Regions from separate parts of the Paenibacillus sp. S02 genome, predicted to be linked through region 2. Evidence: riboswitches for the same ligand, from Rfam matches in the RefSeq annotation. Region 2 holds a riboswitch; the other holds the start of a gene.
What was found. A riboswitch is a leader RNA that binds a small molecule or an ion and turns the genes downstream of it on or off. The one in region 2 is predicted to bind glycine.
Positions count from the first base shown of each region.

Region 1: it holds a riboswitch for glycine, as region 2 does, so the genes downstream of both, KAI36_RS20630 (alanine/glycine:cation symporter family protein) here and sdaAB (L-serine ammonia-lyase, iron-sulfur-dependent subunit beta) in region 2, are expected to answer to the same signal.

Region 1 is NZ_CP073682.1:4,656,654-4,664,338, reverse strand. Features, by position in the region: gene KAI36_RS20650 (beta-glucoside-specific PTS transporter subunit IIABC) at 1-1,414, opposite strand, end outside; gene licT (BglG family transcription antiterminator LicT) at 1,646-2,488, opposite strand; gene KAI36_RS20640 (LacI family DNA-binding transcriptional regulator) at 2,722-3,693, opposite strand; gene KAI36_RS20635 (glycoside hydrolase family 1 protein) at 3,905-5,362, shown strand; glycine riboswitch at 5,531-5,607, shown strand; glycine riboswitch at 5,626-5,720, shown strand; gene KAI36_RS20630 (alanine/glycine:cation symporter family protein) at 5,880-7,298, shown strand; gene KAI36_RS20625 (iron-containing alcohol dehydrogenase) at 7,356-7,685, opposite strand, start outside.
Region 2 is NZ_CP073682.1:442,310-449,994, reverse strand. Features, by position in the region: gene KAI36_RS02015 (ABC transporter ATP-binding protein) at 1-748, opposite strand, end outside; gene KAI36_RS02010 (DUF6359 domain-containing protein) at 1,075-2,664, opposite strand; glycine riboswitch at 2,879-2,994, shown strand; gene sdaAB (L-serine ammonia-lyase, iron-sulfur-dependent subunit beta) at 3,206-3,895, shown strand; gene sdaAA (L-serine ammonia-lyase, iron-sulfur-dependent, subunit alpha) at 3,885-4,784, shown strand; gene KAI36_RS01995 (Ig-like domain-containing protein) at 4,857-7,193, opposite strand; gene KAI36_RS01990 (serine hydrolase domain-containing protein) at 7,409-7,685, opposite strand, start outside.

The sequences.
Region 1 (7,685 bases), 1.8 Mb from region 2:
GAATTTCCTTCTCGATTGCCGCTTCTTTTTTTACGGGTGCGGCTTCTGTTTTTGCAGTTTCTTCTTTTGGATCATCAAAGCCCAAAATCATAACCAGCACTAATGCAAGTACAAAGGCAACGAGCAAGCCGATGACAACCCACAAGAATCCAGCTCCAAAATAAGTAGGCAGTGCCAGCAAACTAGGAAGGGAGAAGGATTTTGCAGTCGCTCCGCCGGAAGCGATAATAGCACCGCCAATACCACCAGAAATACAAGCATAAATGAATGGCTTTTTCAATTTCAAAGTTACGCCATAAATCGTTGGTTCTGTAATCCCAAAAACAGCCGCCAGCGTAGAGGAACCTGCCAAAGCCTTCATTTGAGTATTTCGGGATTTCAGGAATACCCCTAATGTTGCACCAGCCTGAGAAAGTACGGCTGCTGTAAGCATCGGAAGCATCGTGTCATAACCCAATGTTGCAATATTCGACAGCATAATAGGAACGAAGCCCCAATGCACACCGAAGATAACAAACACTTGCCAGAACGCTCCAGCAACAGCCCCAGCGATCAATGGACTTAAATTGTATACCCATGTAAAACCGTTTGCCAAGCCTTGACTGATCAGGTTACCTATTGGACCAAAGGCCAGGAATGTCAACGGAATAACGACCAGCAGAGCCAGCATCGGTACGATAATATTTTTTACCGATTGATGGATAAAGGAATTGAACCAGCGTTCCACATAGGACTGAACCCAGACCGCGAGAATAATTGGAATAACACTAGAACTGTAATTAATCAGAATGATCGGAATACCTAGAAACGCCAATCTTTCTGGGTTGCTTACTGCCGCTATAACCGCCGGATAGACCAGAGCTCCGGCGATTGCCACCGATACAAAGGTGTTTGTCTTAAATTTACGGGACGATGTAACAGCCAGAAATACTGGCAGGAAATAAAATACGCTGTCCGAAGCAGCGCTTAGGATCAGATACGTACCGCTTTTATCATTAATCCAATGGAGTGACAAAATTAATGCCAGAATCCCTTTGAGCAAACCGGCTCCGGCAAGAGCGCCCAAGAGAGGCGAAAAAATGCTGGAAATGATATCGACCGCTTTGCCGAGAAAATTCGTTTTTTCGGAAGACTCTTCCTTTTTCGCATTTGGATTGTCCGCATCCTGTAAATTCGTTTCTGCCATCATATGCTCAAATACTTGACCTACATTGTTGCCGATAACCACTTGAAACTGGCCGCTGCTTTCCACTACTGTAATGACACCAGGGGTTGCTTCCAGTGCGGCTTTGTCTGCTTTTGTACGATCATTTAATTTGAATCTCAAGCGTGTGGCGCAATGGAATACCGAGTTGACATTCTCTTCGCCACCAACGAGGGTCACTATTTTTTTGGATAGCTCTTTATCACTCATGTTCAAAACTCCTTATGGGTTATTCTTGCTACTGATAGGATTTACCGTTTACACCTGTTGCTAAGATGCGCCGGCGTGCATCTTTTTAAACTTGTAAACAAGAAAAACCTAAACTCGTGGTAAAACTACGCACTCTCTCCTATAGAGGAACGTCGATTTCACCATCAGTTTAGGTTTTGCCTGCCTTACCAGTCACAATCCATGAACGATGAGGGTATGAAGTTGTTAGTCTTATATGTTATTACGCTCAGTTACCCGATGAATATGGATAGTTAGATATACGTATTCATCCTTGCTTAAATATTGATCGTATGTTTTTTCCAGATACTCATTGATCTTTTGGGCACAAGCAAAAGCTTCGGTATACGTCTGCTTCACCTGGTTGTACAAAAATTCTTCACCACTGTGAATGACTTCTTTGCGAATCACTCGCATCGCAAAATATTGCAAATGTGTCAAAAATCTCGAATAGCTAAAAGAAGACTCATCCAGCACAATTCCGTAATGATACGTAATAATGTTCAATATATGTTGGACAATCTCGGTCATTTTCAGTGTAGATTTCATTTCGTTACCGTCGATCCGTGCATTCACCATATGCAATGCAATAAATCCCGCTTCATCTTCGCCCAATTTTACTCCGAGCGTATTTTCAATTTTTTGGAGAGCATCCAGTCCAACTGCAAATTCTTTTTTGTAAAAGCGTTTAATTTCATACAGCATCGCGTTTTGGAGTGCCAGTCCTTTTTCTTGCCGTTGTATGGCAAAATGAATATGGTCGGTCAACGTTAAATAAATATTATCGCTTAACTCCGTATCCAGCACTTCCGTTGCATGGGTTACGATTTCATTCACGACCTCCAGATGAGACACTGGAATATCGTTCAGCAGCTCAGTTAGTTTAGCCGTGAACTCGTTTTCATTTAACATGAAAATCTTATCTATTTTATCATCATCGACTTGATCGCCAGCCACCTTTTTGAAGGAAATACCTCTTCCCATCACGATGACCTCTTTGCCTTTATCGTTTTTAGTCAATAGGACGTTGTTATTGAGCACCTTCTCAATAATCATTGAAGTTCCCCCTCCCATCCTTTACCAATAAAAAATGCCTAAGCACAATTCAACACTATTGTTAGCAATAGCACTCAATTGAACTCAGGCATTGCCCGCATCACCGGTCACAATCCTTCGATATAGTGCTATTGTAGCACAAAAAAAAGCGATTTCAACATATTTTATTCTGATTCGACAAAAAATATTTCATATCAAGGCCCTTTTGCCTAATTTGCAAGTAAATCGTTACCTTACGTGGTCGTACGTTCAATGAGGCTGTACTCTAGCGAATGAAGCTCCATTTGGCGTCCAATCAGCTGAGGGGAAAGCATGAAAAAAGCATTTTGTGCTTGAGCCATGATGGGGTTTTGAATCGTTGTAATCCCCATTGTATGCGCCAGCTCCGTGTTATCGAATCCGACAATCGCCAGATCTTCTGGTACGTTCAGCCGTTGTCTGCGTGCTTCGCAGAGAATGCCCACTGCTACATAATCGTTAGCACATAAAATAGCCTCTGGGAATTCTTCCCGACGCTGTAACAAATCCCGTACGACCTGTTCGCCATCACGGATATTATAAATAGAAGAGTGATTCCAGTGTTGCAACACTGGCAGATTGTGCTCACTCATGATTTGTTCGTAGGCTCGTTGTCTGCTATGGGTATTGATGCTGCTCGGACGACCAAAAGCATTGGCTATACGAGTATAGCCTTTTTGTATCAAATGTTTGAGTGCTAACATATATCCTTCATACTGATCCATAGCGACGGAGCGAATATCGGTATGCTCCATTCGTTGCCACGAAACGATCGGGCCATATTTGCAATAGGTGCTCAAAAAATCAGTGTCATTCACGCAGGAAATGATGACCAGCGCATCGACTCTTTTTCTTTTTAAATCCTCAAAGGCTTGAAGTTCTTTCTTTTTGTCTTCTCCCGAAGTATAAATAATGGTTTGGAATTCATACTGGCCGGCTACTTCTACAAAGCTGTCCAGAAAAGCGAGAACAATTTCATTAATAGTTGAAGTAATGATACCGATCTGAAGCGTCTGACCCTTGGATAGAGAAATGGCATTCCGATTAGGAACATAATCTAATTCCTGCATGATTTTCAAAATCTTAGTTCTTGTTTCGTGACTGACATGGGGTGACTGATTTAATACTCTGGATACCGTAGCTTTGGAAAAGCCCGCCAGTTTTGCAATTTGATCAAGATTCGACATGGTGCTTCTCCTCACATAAGAAAAAAATACTTGACATGAAACGCGTTACAACGATTAGGATGCTTATGAAGGCATTACGTCTATTTTAAAGCATCTGTCAATGCTTTTCAAAGGAGAACGGTTACCGTTAGGTATTGATTCACATTTGCAGCACATGATGGGATTACTTGACCAAAGTAAAAATCTTAAATACGGAAAGGGTTTTTATACCATGACGAAGACGCTAAAAGGATTTCCGAAAAACTTCTTGTGGGGTGGTGCAACCGCAGCTAACCAATTGGAAGGCGCTTTTGACGTAGATGGAAAAGGATTGTCCAGTGCGGACATGGTTGCCTATGTACCCAAAGCAGAGCGCAAGAACGATCATGCTATGGAGATTTCGTCCGAGCGACTCGAAGACATTTTGGCAGGCAAAGTCAATGCCCGTTTTCCAAAGCGTGAAGGTGTGGACTTCTTCCACCACTACAAAGAAGATATTGCATTGTTCGCGGAAATGGGCTTTAAGGTATTTCGTATGTCCATCAACTGGTCGCGGATTTTTCCGAATGGCTATGATGCCGAGCCGAATGAAGCGGGACTGCAATTCTACGACAATGTATTTGATGAGCTGCGCAAATATGGTATTGAACCGCTGGTAACATTGTCACATTATGAGACACCGCTGGGTTTGACTCAGAAGTATAATGGCTGGCTGGGTCGTGAAGTTATACAGCACTACGTAAATTATGCCGAAACGGTGTTCACACGCTATAAGGATAAAGTAAAATACTGGCTGACCTTTAATGAAATCAATGTAATGACCATGAGTCCGTTTACCGGTGGCGGGGTGGTTATTGACCGCGTAGAAAACAAACAACAAGCGATATACCAAGCACTGCATCATCAATTTGTAGCTAGTGCACTGGCGACAAAACGAGGACATGAGATCATCCCGGGCTCTCAAATCGGCTGTATGCTAGCTCGTTTGGAAAGCTATCCACATACGTGTAACCCAGAGGATATACTGAAAGCCCAGCATGAAAATCAGATGAACCTGTTCTTTACGGATGTGCATGCCCGTGGGGAATATTCCAACTACATGAATCGTTATTTTGAAGAAAATAATGTTGTTATACACACAGAACCAGGGGATGCCGAAATTTTAAAAAATAACACGGTCGACTATATCTCATTCAGCTATTACATGACCTTGACCGTTTCTGCAGGTCCAGAAGGTGAGAAAGCAGCAGGAAACCTGATTGGTGGCGTGAAAAATCCATATTTACAGTCCTCTGACTGGGGATGGCAAATTGATCCGATCGGTCTGCGTGTTACGCTGAACACGTTATATGACCGCTACCAAAAGCCGCTATTTATCGTGGAAAATGGCCTAGGTGCTTATGATAAGGTAGAAGAAGACGGATCTGTGCATGACACATATCGTATTGATTACTTGCGTCAGCATATTGTTCAAATGAAGGAAGCGATTGCCGACGGTGTTGATCTGCTTGGCTACACCAGCTGGGGTCCTATCGACCTTGTGAGCATGTCTACTTCCGAAATGTCCAAGCGCTACGGATTTATTTACGTTGATCTGGATGATGACGGTAACGGAACGCTCAAACGCTCCAAAAAGGACTCATTTAACTGGTATAAAAATGTGATTGCAACCAATGGTGAAGAATTGTAATTCCATATCGTCTCGGGCGGGTATAGCAGAGGACATCCTAAGGATGCAATCTGCTGTACCCGCTTTTTTGATAGACATAATAATAATATTTCAGAGGGTTTCACAAACTTTTCACTTGTAATAAGCTGAAAGTTTTCTGTATAATAAATAAAAATTTCATATGTCTGGTTGATGTTTGCGGGAGATGGAACGAAAGTTCCGACCGAAGGGGCAAAACTCTCAGGTGCTTAGGCTGATTACAGCAACAAGCGGGGACCGTAAACGGACAGAACTCTGGAGAGACCCTTAATTGGGCGCCGAAGGTGCACCGCAGAGAACATCTGCTTAAACTCTCAGGCAAAAGGACAGAGACGCGAATAACCTGTGACAGGGAATGCCCTAGGCTTTTTTATAAGCTATTAGAGGCAGAAACCTGCGCAAGATGGTTGTATTTTTTCGTGCCTTTAACCTCTCCAGGAGTCGAATCAGCGGATTTGACTCTTTTTTGTTTTCTAATATGCTGGAGGAGCGGGTTGAAATGAATTTGGTACATGTGTTAGAAGCGATTAGCAGTTGGATATGGGGGGCGCCTCTCATCATTCTTGTCATGGGAACGGGGTTGTGGCTGACCATACGTTTGAAGATGCTGCAGGTATTCCGCCTGCCCCTGGCGATCAAGCTGATCGGTAAGGCACCGAATGAAGGCAGCGGGGATGTAAGTAGTTTTGCGGCTTTGAGTACAGCGTTGGCGGCTACAGTTGGCACAGGAAGTATTGTCGGCGTAGCGACAGCCATTAAGCTGGGCGGGCCGGGTGCCTTGTTCTGGATGGTCGTTGCCGCCTTTTTTGGGATGGCGACGAAATATGCGGAAGGTGTACTTGCGGTAAAATACCGGGTGAAGGATCGGAATGGGCAATTTTCCGGCGGCCCGATGTATTATATTGAGAAAGGTCTGGGACGCCGTTTTAAACCGCTGGCGATGCTGTTTGCTTTTTCAGGCATGCTGGTAGCGTTGTTCGGGATTGGAACGTTTCCGCAGGTCAAAGCGATTGTATCTTCGACTGAAAACAGTTTTGGCGTTCCGCCCATTGTAACAGCACTGATTATTGCTATCCTTACAGGACTTGTTACTATTGGAGGACTCAAAAGCATTGCCAAGGTATCGACGAAGGTCGTTCCTTTTAAAACAGGCTTGTACGTACTGATCTGTCTCATCGTACTGATTCGGTTTGCTGACCAACTTCCTGCCGCAATTGCGCTGGTGCTCCATTCGGCATTTTCAACTACATCTGCAACGGGCGGATTTGCCGGAGCTACGATTATGCTAGCGATGCGAAGTGGGGTAGCCAGAGGTATTTTTGCCAATGAGGCCGGATTGGGAAGCGCACCGATTGCAGCTGCAGCTGCCAAAACCAAATGGCCTGCGGAGCAAGGGCTAATTTCCATGACAGGCGTGTTTATTGATACGATGGTTATTTGTGTGATGACTGGGTTGACGCTACTGGTTAGTGGTGTGTGGAGCGGGCCTACCGATGCGGGCCTGATGACTCAGCAAGCATTTTCCAGCGCATTCCCGCTGGGGGCAGAACTGCTCACAATCATTCTGATTATGTTCGCGTTCACCACCATGCTCGGCTGGAACTATTACGGGGAACGCTGTGTTGAATATTTGCTTGGGGTCAAGTGGATTAAGCCATACCGTTATCTGTTCATCGTACTGGTTGCCGGGGGCGCGTTCATTAAACTGGATGCGATTTGGCTGCTGGCAGATATCTTTAACGCAATGATGGCTTTCCCGAACCTGATTGCACTGCTCGGCTTATCAGGAATTGTAGTCGCAGAAACCCGAACCTATATGGATTCTCTGAATTCTAATAAGAAAAAGGGCATTCTTGCAGGTGCCAGTGTAGGGGCAGCTATTCAAGTAGAAGAAAAAGGACAAACGGTTAATTCATAAATTTCAAAAGGGAGTGCTCTCAGCCATCACAGGCTTGAGGACACTCCCTTTTAAATGTTATAACGATGCGTGCAAAATAGCTGAAATATCTTCTTGATTCAGCTTTTTATAATTACCGAAGCCTCCGTATTCCATTTCACGGGCTGCAATGTTTGCGACTTTTTCCAATTGCTCATCATTAATATTGTAATCGGCCAGGGTGGAAGGGGCACCGAGACTTGTCCAGAATGCACTCAGGCGATCAATCCCCTCCAAAGCAATTTCCTTATCCGTTTTACCAGTGGTCTCTAAATCAAATATGCTGAGCATCAGCCGCTTCATGCGTGCAGCATCCTGATCCACCGTATGTCTCATCCAGTTGGGGAACAGGATCGCCAGACCGCCGGC
Region 2 (7,685 bases):
GCTGTGGATGCCTGAATAATTCAAAAACATCAGCGCTCTCCACGATTTCTCCGGCATACATGACCACCACGCGGTCAGCTACTTCTGCCACAACACCAAGATCGTGCGTAATCAGGATAATTCCACTTCCGGTCTCCTGTTGAAGCTGTTTGAGCAAGTCGAGAATTTGCGATTGGATCGTTACATCGAGCGCAGTAGTTGGTTCATCTGCGATAATAAGAGAAGGTCGACAAGCTATGGCAATCGCGATCATCACACGCTGACGCATCCCTCCTGACAGTTCATGCGGATACTGATCGTACACACGCACAGGATTCGGTATATCTACGCTTTCCAGCAGCTCCAGCACACGTTCCCTTTTTTGCTTCGTAGATAGTGACGTATGATAATCAAGATTTTCCTCAATCTGCTTGCCAATGCTCATCAATGGGTTGAGTGCTGTCAGCGGGTCCTGAAAGATCATGCCAATGCCCGCTCCGCGGATTTTATTCATTTGCCCTGAAGAAAGGCGGTTAAGGTCCGTACCTTTAAAAAGGACCTCTCCCTCTACACGTGTGCGTTCCATGTCATGCAGTTGTGCGATCGAAAGCGCCAGCGCGCTTTTGCCACAGCCGGATTCTCCGACTACAGCCAGCACTTCATTGGGGTTGACCGTCAGATCTAGATGGTCGACTGCGGGGTGATATTGATCCTTGATGCGAAAAGATACGGATAATCCTTTAATTTCCAACACGGGTTCGGTATTCAATGCGCGCTTCCTCCATTCTCCATGGTCTTGTCCCGCTTATTCTCACCATGTTTGATGTTTAAAACCTCTCATGAACATTACATACCGTTTTTGTCGGAATAATTTGAATACATCCTATCACCAGTATATGGATATATCAATTAAGATTATGCTATCAACATCATTTAAAAAATCAATGATCCAGCAGTAGCGCGGCCTTTCTGGCACAAAATGTAATGAAATAACCAACCACAGGTTAATTTTCATTACAAAAAAAAGTCGCCTGATCCCTCTGCAGGGACCAAACGACTAACTAATACCAGCTCACATTGAGCTTCTGGCGATAATTAAGAAGCCGCTCCATAGGAGCCAGACTTGAACGTTCTAGGATCGTACCATTTGTAGCCTGCTGCCGGAGCAGACCAAGGCTCAGGCTGCGGTTCTGTGGAAGCCGCAGGCTCCTCGAATGGCAGAAGCTTCGTGGGTTGATCCAGAGTCAAGCCTGCCACATCAGACAATTTCGTGTAGTCCTGCTTCCATGCAAGCCATTGGACCGTTTGTACCAGGAAGGTGGAATCATCCACTTCCTTGAAACCATCATATGTCTTCTTCGACTGTCCGTTTTCCTCACGCACATATTTCGGTGTAGCATCTTCTACAGGGGAAGAATCACCGATGAACGCTGCCTTGCCTTGACCTACCTTGGAGATAGCAGCATAAGGTCCTTCCGCACGGCCCCCGCCGTTATAAACTCCCTGGTCTACCGCATTCCCCCATTTTTTCGTGCCTGAAGGGATATAAGCAATGCCTTTAGCCTTGGTAGGATCAATAATAGCCAGCGTAGATCCTGCATGCATTGCAATCGAGCGCACACCCTTAGTAATGCCGAAAGATTGATCTGCGGCTACAATGTCGGTAGCATTCACATCGCCAAGCGCATTGTAACGGAAACGAACGCCAAAGTTGGTCGCCAGCCAATCGGAGCTTGTTAATCCTTGCATCGCCGGTGATGCAGCTTCTTCTGCAGTCATGCCTTTGGCCGGATTAGTATAGGCTCCACGACGGTAGCCATTCATAACCTCGGAGGAATCCCAACGGTTTTTGTTACGGTCCGCATTATAATGATCGGAGATGAAGAAGACGCTCCCCCCGTTATTCACGTATTGCAGCAGGGCAGCCTGCTCAGATGCCTTAAAGGCAACATTCGCTTCACCAATAATGAACACATCATATTGGCGCAGCTTGTCATATGTTATGGCCTGCTCTCCATAAGTAAAAGGAATGGGACGGTTCAATTGGTCTACCGTAAAGCCTACATTACGCAGTCCATTGGCAAAGTCGGAGAAGGCGCCTTCAATGACCCAATCTGCTGCACCAGCGGTCTGTGCGTGCGTATTATCGAACAGCACCTTTTTGCCTTTTCCATCCGGCAATGTAGTACCAGGTTGACCCGGGTTGCCAGGTTCACCTGGTTCACCCGGCTCGCTTCCGTTCACAAGTTCAACAGCGCTTGGGCTTTTCACTCCACCAAAATTATTGTAGGCGCCGAGTGTACCCGTCACACGAATTTTGCTGCCGATCAGCTCAGGATGGCCTGATAGCCCATATTGCCCTCTGTACGCTGAAGTCAGCTGTACATCCAACAGATTAGACGTATTACGTTCATTTGCCTGATCGGCAATCAGTACGTTAAAATCATTCGCGAACGGAGAAGAAAAGTTAGCCGTTTTCGATCCGGTAGCATGTCCGACGATGTAACCTTCCACCGTCACCGTACCTCCACTGCTTTGGCGCTGAAGTGCTTCAGCTACTGTCAAGGCTCCGTCCGCCTTGACCTGACCGAATGGAACGAGGATCCCAATCAGCAGTGATACGATCGCTGCTAGATGCAACATCCCTTTTAAGCGTGAAGCTGTGAATCGCAAGCCTTTTACCATACGTCAATATCCCTCCTATGATTTCCATAAATATACTTGTCCTTTATCAGATTAGCCGCCAATCTTCTAATTCCTTCCTGGTTTCATCCATAATTATGTAAATTTTAATCTTTTTTATTGGAAACGCACCTGCTTATGTAAAAATTAAACCTGTGATTGACACCGAGCACGGCATACATTACGCTAAGAAAGACATGTAGAACGTTATACGCGAATGAAGATGACGGGAGAGTCTGTCCAGGGAGCCTACACTCTGGCGGCACCGAAGGAGCAAGACGCCAGCACCCGGCTGGCGGATAATCTCTCAGGTCCATGTATCGTCATCTGACGCAACTCTGGAGAGAGCGCAAGCCACCCAAGGGGTAAGGCGGTAAGAACACCGCACGAAACTCTCAGGTAACGAGGACAGAGATAAGGGAAACTTCCTTATCCTGTCCTTTTTTGTGCTCACATTGTGCGTCAGCATTAGGAACCGTCATAACCGCGCAAAGACGCGGAAATACCATAAAGTATGGTATTAGAACATACAGGGGGCCACACCATGCGTTTCAAAGATGTATTTTCTATTATCGGTCCGGCCATGACCGGACCTTCCAGTTCACACACCGCAGGCGCGGTACGGCTCGCACGCGTTGCCCGGCACTGGCTCGGGACGCAGCCTGACCGTGCCCGCATGACACTGTACGGCTCCTTTGCCGATACGTATAAAGGACACGGTACAGACCTGGCGCTCATCGCAGGGCTGCTTAATTACGATACGGACGATCACCGGATTCCGGATGCCGAGCAATGGGCAGAGCAAGCCGGGATGGCCGTGGAATTCGCCGTCAGCGGACTCCCCGCGCCTCATCCGAACACTGTCCGTTTCGAGCTGTGGAAGGGCGAGGATCAGCGCACACTGTTGGGCTCCTCCATCGGCGGCGGCAGCATCCATGTCCAGCAGCTTAACGAATTCCGGGTCAATCTGACCGGGGAGCTGCCTACGCTGGTGCTTCTCCACTCGGATAAGCCCGGTACATTGGGCGCGATAACTTCAGCGCTGGGCGCGGCCCACATTAACATTGCCTATATGCACGTAGATCGCAAAGGCCGGGATGGTGAAGCACTCACCGCCATTGAAACGGACAGTTCTGCTCCAGCTGAACTGATTGCGGAACTGCGTTCTTTACCTCATATGTATGAAATTAAGATGATTAATTTGAAAAAAGGAGCTGAATCCGATGCGGTTTAGCCATCTGCATGAAATCAGCGCTTTATGCGCTGAAGAATCCACCACAATTGGCCGCTTGATGATTCAAGAGCAGGTACAAGAGACGAATACAACGGAGGAAGAAATCTTTCGCCAAATGTCTGATTATTATGAAGTCATGAAGGAAGCCGTTCATCGCGGTCAGACACAAGACACCGTATCCCGCAGTGGATTGACGGGCGGTGACGGCAAGCGCCTAGCCGAGTATCTGCGGTCAGGGGAAACCTGCTCCGGTGATGCCTCCGCGCTCGCCATGGCTTATGCCCTCTCCGTGTCGGAGGTTAACGCATCCATGGGTCGCATTGTCGCCACGCCTACCGCAGGCTCATGCGGGGTTATCCCTGGTGTGTTCATCAGTGCGCAGGAGCGGTTCGGCTGGGATGATGAGCATATGGTGAACGGCCTGTTCGCCGCTGGAGCCATTGGCTACGTGATCGCCAACAACTCCTTCATTTCTGGCGCGGAGGGAGGCTGTCAGGCTGAGATTGGCTCAGCTATCGGGATGGCGGCTGGCGCTATGGTCGAGCTGCGCGGTGGTACGCCTGAACAGGCTGTTCACGCCGTGGGTCTCGCTCTTAAGAACACGCTCGGCCTGATTTGCGACCCCGTCGCCGGACTCGTGGAGATTCCGTGCATCGTGCGCAACGGGCTGGGAGCCGTGACTGCACTTGCCGCAGCGGACATGGCTTTGGCGGGTGTGCGCAGCGCTATTCCGTCTGACGAAGTCATCGACGTGATGCTTGAAGTCGGCAGTGCGATGCCGTCGAAGCACCGCGAGACCGCCAAAGGCGGCTTGGCCCAGACGCCGACTGGCAAGCGTTTGACCGAATCACTTACACGCAACACACCGACCAAGAAGGAAAAGTCATAATTTATAAGCGGTAGCCTCCTTAAAATAAAAGAGCAAGCATATCGTCCTTGGACGTATGCTTGCTCTTTTGTTTTACTGAACGGTTACCTGTACCTTCGTCATTTTACCTGCATATTTCACAGTAATTACAGCTTTGCCCTTGCCCTGTGCCTTAATGTTACCGTCTTTGACGGTCGCAACAACAATTCTGGACGAGGACCAGACTGCCGGTTTGGAAACATCCTTCTCCGACTCATCCTTATACGTGGCTGTAGCCGTAACCTTAGCCAGCTGTCCTGCCTTCAAATTCAAAGCAACTTCGTCTGTTTGCAGGTATTTAAGCGTATCAACATCCACGGGTACGCTGATTACCTTCCCGCCAAACTTCGCCTGAATGTTAGCTTTACCGTAGCTAACCGCAGTAACCTGACCCTTTTTAACAGTGGCTACCTTGTAATTAGACGTTTTCCATTCCGCTTGGGCCGTAACGTCCTTTTCTTTACCATCACTGGATTTAACCACAATCGCGATGGTTTTTTGATCTCCAGATTTGAGCGATAGCGCGATTGCATCCGCTTCAATCTTTTGCGCTACGTCCACTTCTACCGTAAACGTAATGTTTTGCTTGCCATATGAAGCAGTCACCGTTGCCTTACCGCTACCATTCGCTTTGATCAAACCTTCGCTAACTTCAACCACTTTTACATTGCTAGTTGTCCAAGTGGCGTCCTTGGTTACATCTGTTTTTGTACCGCCACTCTTAACTCCTGTTACTTTCAGCTGCTTCGTTTCCTGAGCACCAAGCGCAATTACACGCGAGTCTGTTTCCAGACGATCTACAAGGCCCACTTGTACGTTTATTGTCAGTTTTTTGCCGTTGTAGGTCGCTGTAATAACCGCTTTACCAGCGGATTTACCCGTAATCGTTCCTTTGGACACGGAAGCAATATCTTCCGCACTTGAAGTCCACTCTGCATCCTGTGTCACGTCTTCTTTACGTCCATCCGCATAAGTAGCTGTCAAAGTTGCAGTATAGTCCTCATCAATATCAATCGTTGCCGTTTTGGAGGACAAAGACAGATCACCGGGTACATTTACAGATACCGTAGCTGTAGCTGTTTTGCCGCCATAAGAAGCGGTGATGGTAGCCTCACCTGTTTTATAACCTGTGACTTCTCCCGCGCTGACAAAAGCGATATCTTCATTGCTGGACTTCCACTCTGCCTTACTTGTGATATCTTCTTCCGTACCTGTTACGTACGTTGCGGTCAGCTTGAGCTTTTTGGATTCCTTGGCATTCAGGCTCAGCTTGTCCTCACTCAAATCCAGATATCTGGAGGTTTCGACATCTGTCTTGATCGAAACGGTCTTATCTCCATACTTAGCGGTCACCGTAGCCGAACCCGCTCCAATGGCCATAATCGTTCCCTTATTCACAGTCGCAATTTTTTCATCGCTTGATGTCCAAGTAGCTTTATCTGTGATATCCGTTACCGTCCCATCTGGATAAACGGCAGAAACTTGTATTTTTTTAGATTCATCCAGACGGAGAAAAATATTGGATTCGCTGGCTTTCAGCTTATTCGTTTGATCGACATCTACCGAAATCGTAGCGGACATCGTGCCATATTTACCTGTAATTGTCGCCTTTCCCGCGCTATAGCCGGTAATGGTGCCTTTCAGTACATCCGCCACAGCTGCATTGCTGGAGCTCCACTCAGCGGACTCTGTCACGTCCTGTACCGATCCATCCGGGAACGTCGCTGAAAGTTTAACCTTCTCAGCATCCTTCAACAAAAGAGAAACCTCTGATGAACTGACATCGAGACGTTTAACCTGCTCCACCTGCACAGCAATGGTTATGGTCTGTTGACCATATACGGCCTTAATATTGGCTGTACCTGCTCCCTGAGCGGTAACCAATCCGTTAACTACTGTTGCTACCTTTTGATTATCGGAGGTCCAAGTAGCATCACCCGAAACCTGAGCTGTTGTATTATCACTGTATGTCGCTGTCAAATCAACCTGTCCTGTACCGCTTGAACGCAAGTTCAGGCTTTGTACACTGGATGTCAGCGCCTTAACCTTTTTCGTTACATGCACCTGAACCGATTGCACCTTCTCTTTATAGGTCGCAACCACGGTGGCTTCCCCTTCAGCCTTGGCCGAAACTGTACCGTTATACACGGTAGCAATAGTTGTATTATCACTTTTCCAATCCGTGCTTACGGTTACATTCGAGGTTGTCCCATCGCTAAAAACAGCAGTAGCCGTCAACGCAGCCGTATCTCCCTGCTGCAAAGTTACCTCGTTAGAGGAAAGGACAATCTTGGAAAGCACCGCATCCGCAGCAGATGCAAACCCTGCATATGATGTAAAACTTGAGATCAGGATGACCAACGCCAGAAAACCGGACCATCTATTCTTCAAAATCTAATTCCCTCCCATTTCAAAACTTAAATTAAGGATTTCGCAAAATCCTTACACCTACGTTTTATGTCGTCATATGGAAAAGAATAGTTTAGGCTTTGAAGGAAATTTGGTCCTTATTAACTAGATCGTTTTTGATAAAGATTAGACATTACAATTTGTGTAGCTTCAGAGCCATAGTGAAGAGTTTTCTCAACAGATCCACAATCTCGCATTTACAAACAGCTATAAGCTGCTGCGCGAACTCTCAAATGATGGTATTCTTCCATACTAGGAGACAGCTGATGCATATAAACGACGGAGAATTGTTCGCTTGGATCTATAGAAACCCAAGTGCCCGCTGCTCCCGTCCAGCCAAATTCTCCAATAGAACTATTTGCATGCCCAGCCGCTTTATCAATTAACGTGCGCACGCCCAGTCCGTAACCATAACCTGTATGATATGAATTAGTAAAATCCAACAATTGATCTGTATTCAGATGATTGGTGCGC